Regions from separate parts of the Priestia sp. 53B2 genome, predicted to be linked through region 1. Evidence: riboswitches for the same ligand, from Rfam matches in the RefSeq annotation. Region 1 holds a riboswitch; the other holds the start of a gene.
The links. Region 1 has a riboswitch for preQ1 ahead of ACN6NE_RS13525 (QueT transporter family protein). Riboswitches for the same ligand answer to the same signal wherever they lie in the genome.

Region 1 (4,427 bases):
AGTTTAATAAATAAGCTAAAAGAGTTGTTCCACCGGTAGATCCATCTGCGATAAAAATGAGAGCAAGTCCTGTTCCCATTAGTAAAGCCCCGAATACAATTCCTAAAATCATGTCGTGAACGTGAAAAGGAATATAGCTGACTAGACCGAGGAAAACGGACGTCATGACAGCTCCTAAAATAGTATAGAGAATCGTTTTTTTTGTTAGGAATTTATAAGCTAAGGCAATAAATACAAGGTTCAGGAGGAAAGTGCTGATACTTGTAGGAATATGAAATAAATAATATAAAACAAGAGCAATACCAACCGTACTGCCGTCACCTAATTTATTTGGAATAACAAAAAAATCAATCGATGCAGCAACTAAAAGCGCTCCGGCAATAATTAAAATGATGTCTTTATAGATTGTTTTCAATATGCAAACCTCCTTAATCATTAGGGTATTTTCACGTGGAACCTTATTTTTACTAGTGGTTCACAAATAATGAAATAAAAAACGTCTTAGAAATTGTCTAGTTATAAAACTGATCAACTTCTAAGACGAAGAATTACGATACGTGTATAGGTGTTAATCCTGCTTTTCTATGCTTCGATGTCACCGATTATATAAACCTCTGACCGCTATGTCAACGCTGTGAGAGATGTTCAACTTTTCAAAAAATAGAAGGCGGTTTCCTACATAAAAAAGAATCCTTTGCGATGGCGCAAAGGATTTTTAAATTTATTAGAATAGGGGGAATACGTTATTAGGATTACCATTTTCATAAATTAATATACCTTTATTTTTTAAAAAAATTTATTTGTTAATGACGATTGAAAGTTTGTAATTCACATGCTGATTTAGCTCTGTCAAAAAATCATTTAGTTCTTCATTTGAATGAAATTTGCATTCTAATAAGTAGCAGCCATCGCCGCTGATTCTAAAGTTGTTGATAACATACTCCTGCTGACTTTCTAAAAATGTAAGGTAGGGGTGGTGATGAATGCTCTGCGTATAGATATTTAAAAATGCATGGATGGTGTAGCCGAGTTTTCGTTCATCAATGTTAATTGTATAGCCTTTGATAATGCCTTCATCTTCTAGCTTTAATACTCTAGCAGAAGCGGCTTGTCCGGTTAAATGCACTTTTTCTCCTAATTCTTTCATCTTTATACGTCCATTTTTTGATAGCTCTTCTAGTATGCGTTTATCTGTGTTATCTAACATCGCTACAAATCCTTTCGTATTTCAAATCAAAAGGGTTAACTACTTGATGTCACCTGTGTATACTGATACGTCTTCTATTTTATACTAAAGAAAAGTAAGAAAAAAGAGCCGTCAATATGCCAGATATAGAAACCGGCAGTAGTTTGTAAACAGCTAGATTGACGAAAACTTAAGCTTGCTGTATGATTCTTTGAGTGTTTACGTGGTTCGTAACCATCCCACGTTAAAAAACTAAGGAGAGAATAGTAAGATGAATATAAGAACACTTTGCGTCAACGGTCTTTTAGCTGCTATGTATATTGCTGTCAGCATGTTAATCCAGCCGTTTGGCTTCACCAATATCCAATTTCGTATATCGGAAATGTTCAATCACTTAATTGTGTTTAATAAAAAGTACGTGTACGGCATTGTGCTAGGAGTATTTCTGACGAATTTGTTTTTTTCACCAATGGTCGCTTATGATCTGGTGTTTGGGGTAGGACAATCTGTGCTATCATTACTCATTACCATTTTTTCTATGCGCTACATTAAAAATATGTGGGCTCGTATGCTTGTTAATACACTTGTATTTACGTTCACGATGTTTATTATTGCGTTTGAACTGCACTTAGCATTTGATTTACCATTTTTCTTTACATGGTTAACAACGGCCGTTGGTGAGTTCATTGTTATGCTTGTTGGAGCACCAATTATGGCGGCAATTAATAAACGTGTACAATTTAATAAGCTAGTTGGATAAAAAAGATGCGGCTGTGATAAATCTCACAGCCACATCTTTTTTTCTTTGTTATTCTATAGGTGTAGTGATAAACCCCTTATTTATTGAAGAGCTTTTCACGCATGGACAAATTACCCATATCTAGCATGTAAAAAGAGCAGATCGCGTTTGCGTTCTGCTCTTTTTGCGTAAGGCAATAGGAAGTATTCAGTTAGATTATTTTGATAGAATGAGTGATAAATCTCACAGCGCATTCTTTTTTCTTTTGTTACGATATACATATAGTTGGCAAACTCCTTATCGAAAAGTTTTTCGCACAACAACACATTACCTATGCGTAGCAATTAAAAAAGCAGACCGATGACGGTTTGCTTTTTTAATTGTATTTTTTACCATTAAATAACTTTTTTGAGTTATAATTGTAAAATAACCTTTGTACTAGAGAGGGGATTGTTTTTTGAATAGAAAGTTAGGAATTCTTGTTTTATTAGCGTTAGCCATCTTATTTGCCGGGTGTTCAAAAGAAGAAGACAACGTTCCTTTAAGAGAACTAGAAAAGATAAGTATTAACGTAATCAAAGAACAAAAAATGAAGCAAGGAATTCCATATGAAATGGAATTAGTAAACAAGAGCGATTTGACCATCAAACAAAATAATGTATTTTTATCGTATCCTTTAAAAATGAAAAACGGTTATTCTGATAATAAATTTAAGGTGTTAGCAGAAGGAAATAAATTAAATATCAAGCCAAAACAAAAGGTGAAGTTAACGGCATTTCTTCCTTATAAAGGAACTAATAAAGAAGCGTTAGCTATTGATGAGCCTGACGTAAAGTGCATAGGGTATTGGAATAAGCTTGATGACTACCATCAATTTTCTTTTGGAGGATCCTTGAAGTAAGAATAATATATAACTATTTGTTAAATGGTGGAACTGAGCGTAAGTGTTTGATAAAGGTGGTGAATGAACAGTAAGTGTAGACACGGATAGATTGATTAGCTTCTTTATTTTATGGGGAACACCCGCTGTTTTTAGTATAGTAGAGTACTGTAAACTGAGTAAAACTGAAAAAAAAGAAGCTATAAGAGACTTAACATCTGTAAAATCTATTGTAACAACAGGATTTATATTGACCGGAGGAGTTATGGCGAGTTTAGGCAGGTTGTTATCTCTGCTGCCTCTGCACGTTATAGGTACTTTTAGTTTAGTCATTGGTGGTGTCGTGGGCGCTATTGAAGCATGGGAGATAGAAAGAAAGAGAAGTATTGTTATCCTTGTTTTGATAGTATCTATGATTGCTCTTACATTTATAATATAAATTCTCCATGTAACAAGAGCTGCTCAAATTATGAGCAGCTCTTATCAGTTTCTTACTTATTGTGTTTCAAGCTACTGATCTTTTTTCTTTAACGTAAGAGCGAGCAGGAACGAAACGACGGCGAAAGCGATGGCTACATAATAGACGGTATGAACCCCGCTTGTCATACTTTTTATTTGTAACAGCGTTTTATTTGTTTCATTTGATTGTTGAATAAAGTGCTTAGAAGCCATGGTCATAATACTTGTATACAAAGCGGGTCCAATCGCGCCTGAAACTTGGTTAATCGTATTTGAAATAGCTGAACCGTGAGCATGAAGCGGTTTTGGTACTTGATTTAAAGCCAGCGTCATCACGGGCCCGATGCTTAAACCTACGCCGATTGTAAAGGCTGCGTATAAGATGGCTGCAGCCGTCGTGCTTGTTCCGCTTGAAATAGTAGTGAATAAACTTAAGATAATTGTTAAAAGGACTAAGCCCGTTAAAAGCAGCGGTTTAAATCCAATTTTGTCAAACAAACGTCCTCCCACCATAGCTGTTAGAGCAAGCGTTACGCCCCCTGGAAGCATAAGAAAACCTGTTTGCAAAGGAGACAGTCCCGCAGCCGTTTGGAAATATAGCGGCAAAATTAACATCATTGAAAACTGAATCATCATAATAAGAAACATTAAGAAAATAGATCTTGAAAACACAGACGATCTAAAAGGCTTCATATTAATCATGGGAGAATTCAGCTTGCTTTGCTTTCTGACAAATAAAGCAAGCGCTATGACGCCAATTATGAGCGTAAGCCATACGATAGGATTACTCCATCCCGTCTCTTCACCAGCTGCGCTAAATCCATAAACAACTCCTCCAAATCCAATTGTAGAAAGAGTCACAGATGGGATATGAATTGTTGGTCTAGATGTTTCAGAAACGTTACTGAGCTTGAAAAGAGCAAATAGGAAAATAAGCACCGCCGCAATTAAAAGACCTAGAAATATAATTTGCCACGAATAATATTGAATAATTAATCCTGAAAGAACCGGTCCTATTGCCGGTGCAAATAAAATAGCTACGCTAAAAATCCCCATTACGGTGCCGCGTTTGCTAACAGGCACGAGTGTTAACATTGTGCTCATCACAAGAGGTAAAATAATGCCTGTCCCTAATGCTTGAATCATACGGCCCACAAAAAGCA
Region 2 (4,427 bases), on a different contig from region 1:
AATATAACGCGGAAATTGATAAATGGTTTAAAATACATTTAGCTAAGCAGTAAAGAAATTGGAAGCAGTTTTGATGAATGGAAAAGAGCAGCTTGTTTTATCCTACTACATGTAAGCATATAAAAAGGGGATGAAGCAAAATGACTCAGTCTAAAAGTCAAAAAGAGCGTCAGTGGAATGTACGAAAACAATCACAAAACCCATCGCATGGAAAAGTAAAATCTTTTGAAGAACTATCAGAAGAAATCACGCCTAAACGTAAATAAGGTAACCATCATATAAAGGAAGACACAAAAAAGGAGAGCTGAAGCTCTCCTTTTTCTATGTTTGTTTAGGGATTTGTGGACCACATGCCCGCAGATTTGATAAAAATCCGCGGATGCAGTTTTAATTGTGCTACCATAATTTCAGCTAGGTCTTCAGGCTGCATCACTTTATCAGGATTGCCATCCGTTAAGTTTTCTTTATATGCTAATTCTGTTGCTACTGTACTTGGTGTGAGAGCTGTTACACGAATATTGTGTTTTCGCACTTCTAGCGCTAGAGATTCGGTTAAGCCGAGCACGCCAAATTTTGAAGCGCTGTAAGCACTTGTAACGGGAGCGCCTTTTTGACCAGCAGTGGATGAAATATTGATGATGTCTCCACCATTTTTTTCGATTAATTGAGGGAGAACAGCGCGCGTTACGTAGTAAACGCCCATTAAATTCACATCGATAATTTGTTTCCACTCAGCTGGGTCTAGCTCTAAAAAGCTTCCGAATTTACCGATTCCCGCATTGTTGATTAAGATATCCGTTGCCCCTAATTTTATATGTAGATGCTCGACTGCTGCGTTTACTTCTTCCATAGAAGAAACATCTGCTGTTGCATAAGCAACTTGTACATCAAATGCTTCTAGTTCAGAAGCAACAGCCTTTAAATCTGCCTCTGTACGAGCAATTAAACCGATATTTACGCCTTCTTTTGCTAATTCAATCGCAGTTGAACGACCGATGCCTTTTCCTGCTCCTGTAATAAGAGCTACTTTGCCTTTAAGTGATTGTGCCATGTATAGACTCCTTTCAATGTTCCGCATAAACATTCTTCATAATAACAAAGAATTATCCATTACTATCCTATAGAAATGCACAAATGATGTCAAAAATAAAGATTATTAAAAAGGCTTCAAGTATAAATTTCCTTTTCATACAAAAACTATAGAGACTAAAAAGAAGAAATTCCGTTTTTTTTCGTTCAATGTAGTGGAGGATGAACAATGCGTATAAAAAAACTATCTGAGTTAACGAATAAATCCAAACAGCGGAAAGAAAAAGCTGATGAAGCGAAGGACTCTAAGAAAACTAGTGCTTCTTCTACACAGGAAGAGCAGAAATTATCGGAGAGGGTGGGAGATAATTTATCCCGCATGAAAAAAGCACTGGGACAGAGCACGGACTTAGTTGTGCGAGAGTTTCGAATTTCGATTGAAGAAAAATTCACTTTAGGTGTTGCTTACATCGACGGATTAGTAAATAAAGACGAAGTTGAACACTATGCGCTGGACTCCATTATGCACTATCACGATGAACATTTAACACATGATGATGGCATCGTTAATATGTACGAATTGATTAAAAGCTATAGTTTGGCAGCGGGTGAAATCATGGAAGCAAAGACATTGGATGATACTCTTCTTCATGTTTTATCAGGAGATACCGTGCTGTTTTTAGAAGGGTATCAAACGTATATTGTGGCAAGTACAAGAGGGTGGAGAGACAGGGCTGTTTCTGAACCCCAATCTCAGACCGTTGTAAGAGGACCTCGAGACAGTTTCACAGAAACACTGCGAACGAATACCGCATTGATTCGGCGCCGAATAAAATCTCTACAGCGTACTTCAATTATTTTGAAAAATATTACTGGCCGTTTTATCTATTTGTACTAAGCGTCTGTTTTCCGTTATTATTTATTGCGCTTTCTTATATAAAGAAAAATAAGGCAGCTAAAGGCGATAGAAGCCAACAAACATAGCATTATTTATACGCATGTGGTATAGTATACGATGACAATTCAAGAAGAAACGCCGTACACGTTTGTATATGTACGGGAGAGGTTCGAGAACTCCCTCTATAAAAAACTAAGATCATCGTTGATGACAAAAGACACGGTTTTAGCGTGTCTTCTTTCACGTGCTTTTCTATCAACACGTCTTTTTGACGTGTATGCTGGAGAGGACGTGTATCTTAGTTGCTTTTTAGGGAGATTGCTGAAAAAGAGCAGTCTCTTTTTTGTGTTATAAAATTAGCCACAAAGGGAACGAACGGTTCAATAAAGTTTCTTCTTCTTTTGATTTCAATCAAAAAGGAGACGAACAGTAATGATGAAAAATGAAAAAGCTATTGTTGTATTTAGCGGAGGTCAAGATAGTACAACATGTCTATTTTGGGCTTTGAAAAACTTTAAAGAGGTAGAAACGGTTACTTTTCAATACGGTCAGCGTCATAGTCAAGAGATAGAAGTAGCAAAAGCTATCGCAGCTGATTTAGGTGTGAAGCATACCGTACTAGATATGTCACTTTTAAATCAATTAGCACCAAATGCCTTAACGCGAGATGATATTGAGATCGAGCAAAAAGAAGGAGAGTTGCCTACAACGTTTGTGGATGGCCGCAATCTGTTATTTTTATCATTTGCAGCCGTACTGGCTAAAAACAGCGGAGGCCGTCATATCGTAACAGGCGTTTGTGAAACTGATTTTTCAGGGTATCCAGACTGTCGAGACGTATTTGTGAAATCGTTAAACGTCACGCTTAATTTATCAATGAACTTCGAGTTTGTGATTCATACGCCGCTTATGTGGATTGATAAAGCAGAAACGTGGGCGTTAGCGGATGAGCTAGGAGCGCTTGAATATGTGCGTGAAAAAACATTAACGTGCTACAACGGTATTGTTGCTGACGGGTGCGGCGAATGTCCCGCATGTCAATTGCGAAAACGTGGGTTAGATCAATACCTGCAAACAAAAGAAGGAGGAGAGAAATAATGCTGCAACAAATGTACCCTCAAGTATTTCATGACTATGAATATGAACTGAACAAAGATATGCAGTTTGCTGCGGCACATTTTGTTCCTCACACAGAAGCAGGAAAATGCCGTCAAGTCCATGGACATACGTATTTTGTAAATCTAACTGTTGCCGGAGATACATTAGACGAAGCGGGCTTTTTAGTAAACTTTGCGCTATTGAAAAAAATTGTTTCTGGTCAATTTGATCATACATTATTGAACGATCATTCTATCTTTAACGAAGAAAATCCAAATGATTTTCCTACAACTGAAGTTGTTGCTCGTAAAATTTATGAGTTGGTTCAAGAATATCTAGACACACTACCAAATAAGCCTTCTTGCGTACAAGTATTCGTGCGGGAAACGCCGACAAGTTACGTAGTTTACCGCCCAAAGAAGGTGAAAAAACGTGGCTAATACAATTCCAGTACTTGAAATATTCGGACCAACGATTCAAGGGGAAGGAATGGTTGTAGGACGTAAGACGATGTTTGTTCGTACCGCAGGCTGTGATTATTCCTGCAGCTGGTGTGATTCAGCTTTTACATGGGATGGATCAGCTAAAAACGATATTCGTCAGCTAACAGCAGAACAAATTTGGACGGAGCTAAAAGAAATTGGAGGAGAGTGCTTTGATCACGTCACCATTTCTGGAGGAAACCCTGCGCTTATCAAGGCAATTGGTTCACTTGTAGAGCTTTTGCACAGTCATGGGGTAAAAGCAGCTCTCGAAACACAGGGAAGCCGTTATCAGGATTGGTTCCTAAAGATCGATGATTTAACGATTTCTCCTAAGCCTCCAAGTTCATTAATGAAAACAAATTTCTCCGTATTAGACGATATTATAGAGACATTAATAAAGGAAAAACGCATGGCGCATATAAGCATAAAAGTCGTTGTATTTAATGATGAGGACTTTGAGTATGCAGAGGCTGTTCATGAACGTTATCCTGAGGTTCCATTTTTTGTTCAAGTAGGCAACGAGGACTTAACGACAATCGATAATGCGTCGTTAACACAAGAATTGCTTAAAAAGTATGAGTGGTTAATCGATAAGGCAGTGGCAGCTAAAAACATGAACGGTGTAAGAGTTCTGCCGCAGGTTCACGCCCTTGTTTGGGGAAATAAACGAGGCGTGTAAGCGTGTAGCAAAAAATTTACAAAAAAAAATAAAAACAGATATATACAAAATAAAAAAACGCTGTTAGAATGACAATCGTAGAAAGAGAGGAAATGCAAATGAGCGGTCGAAAAGATGAAGAATTAGAAGGTGTATCACTCCTCGGAAATCAAGGAACAAACTATTTGTTTGAATATTCACCAGAGATTCTAGAAGCATTTGATAACAAACATCCAAATCGTGATTATTTTGTGAAATT

Region 2: it holds a riboswitch for preQ1, as region 1 does, so the genes downstream of both, queC (7-cyano-7-deazaguanine synthase QueC) here and ACN6NE_RS13525 (QueT transporter family protein) in region 1, are expected to answer to the same signal.

What each region holds. Positions count from the first base shown of each region.
Region 1 is NZ_JBLZXA010000018.1:18,923-23,349, forward strand. Features, by position in the region: gene ACN6NE_RS13515 (YitT family protein) at 1-415, opposite strand, end outside; gene ACN6NE_RS13520 (Lrp/AsnC family transcriptional regulator) at 797-1,207, opposite strand; PreQ1 riboswitch class I at 1,404-1,448, shown strand; gene ACN6NE_RS13525 (QueT transporter family protein) at 1,458-1,946, shown strand; gene ACN6NE_RS13530 (hypothetical protein) at 2,383-2,826, shown strand; gene ACN6NE_RS13535 (hypothetical protein) at 2,918-3,244, shown strand; gene ACN6NE_RS13540 (DHA2 family efflux MFS transporter permease subunit) at 3,316-4,427, opposite strand, start outside.
Region 2 is NZ_JBLZXA010000020.1:630,737-635,163, forward strand. Features, by position in the region: gene ACN6NE_RS17310 (alpha/beta hydrolase family protein) at 1-53, shown strand, start outside; gene ACN6NE_RS17315 (DUF6254 family protein) at 141-266, shown strand; gene ACN6NE_RS17320 (3-ketoacyl-ACP reductase) at 332-1,051, opposite strand; gene ACN6NE_RS17325 (spore germination protein) at 1,259-1,927, shown strand; PreQ1 riboswitch class I at 2,086-2,129, shown strand; gene queC (7-cyano-7-deazaguanine synthase QueC) at 2,360-3,025, shown strand; gene queD (6-carboxytetrahydropterin synthase QueD) at 3,025-3,465, shown strand; gene queE (7-carboxy-7-deazaguanine synthase QueE) at 3,458-4,189, shown strand; gene queF (preQ(1) synthase) at 4,288-4,427, shown strand, end outside.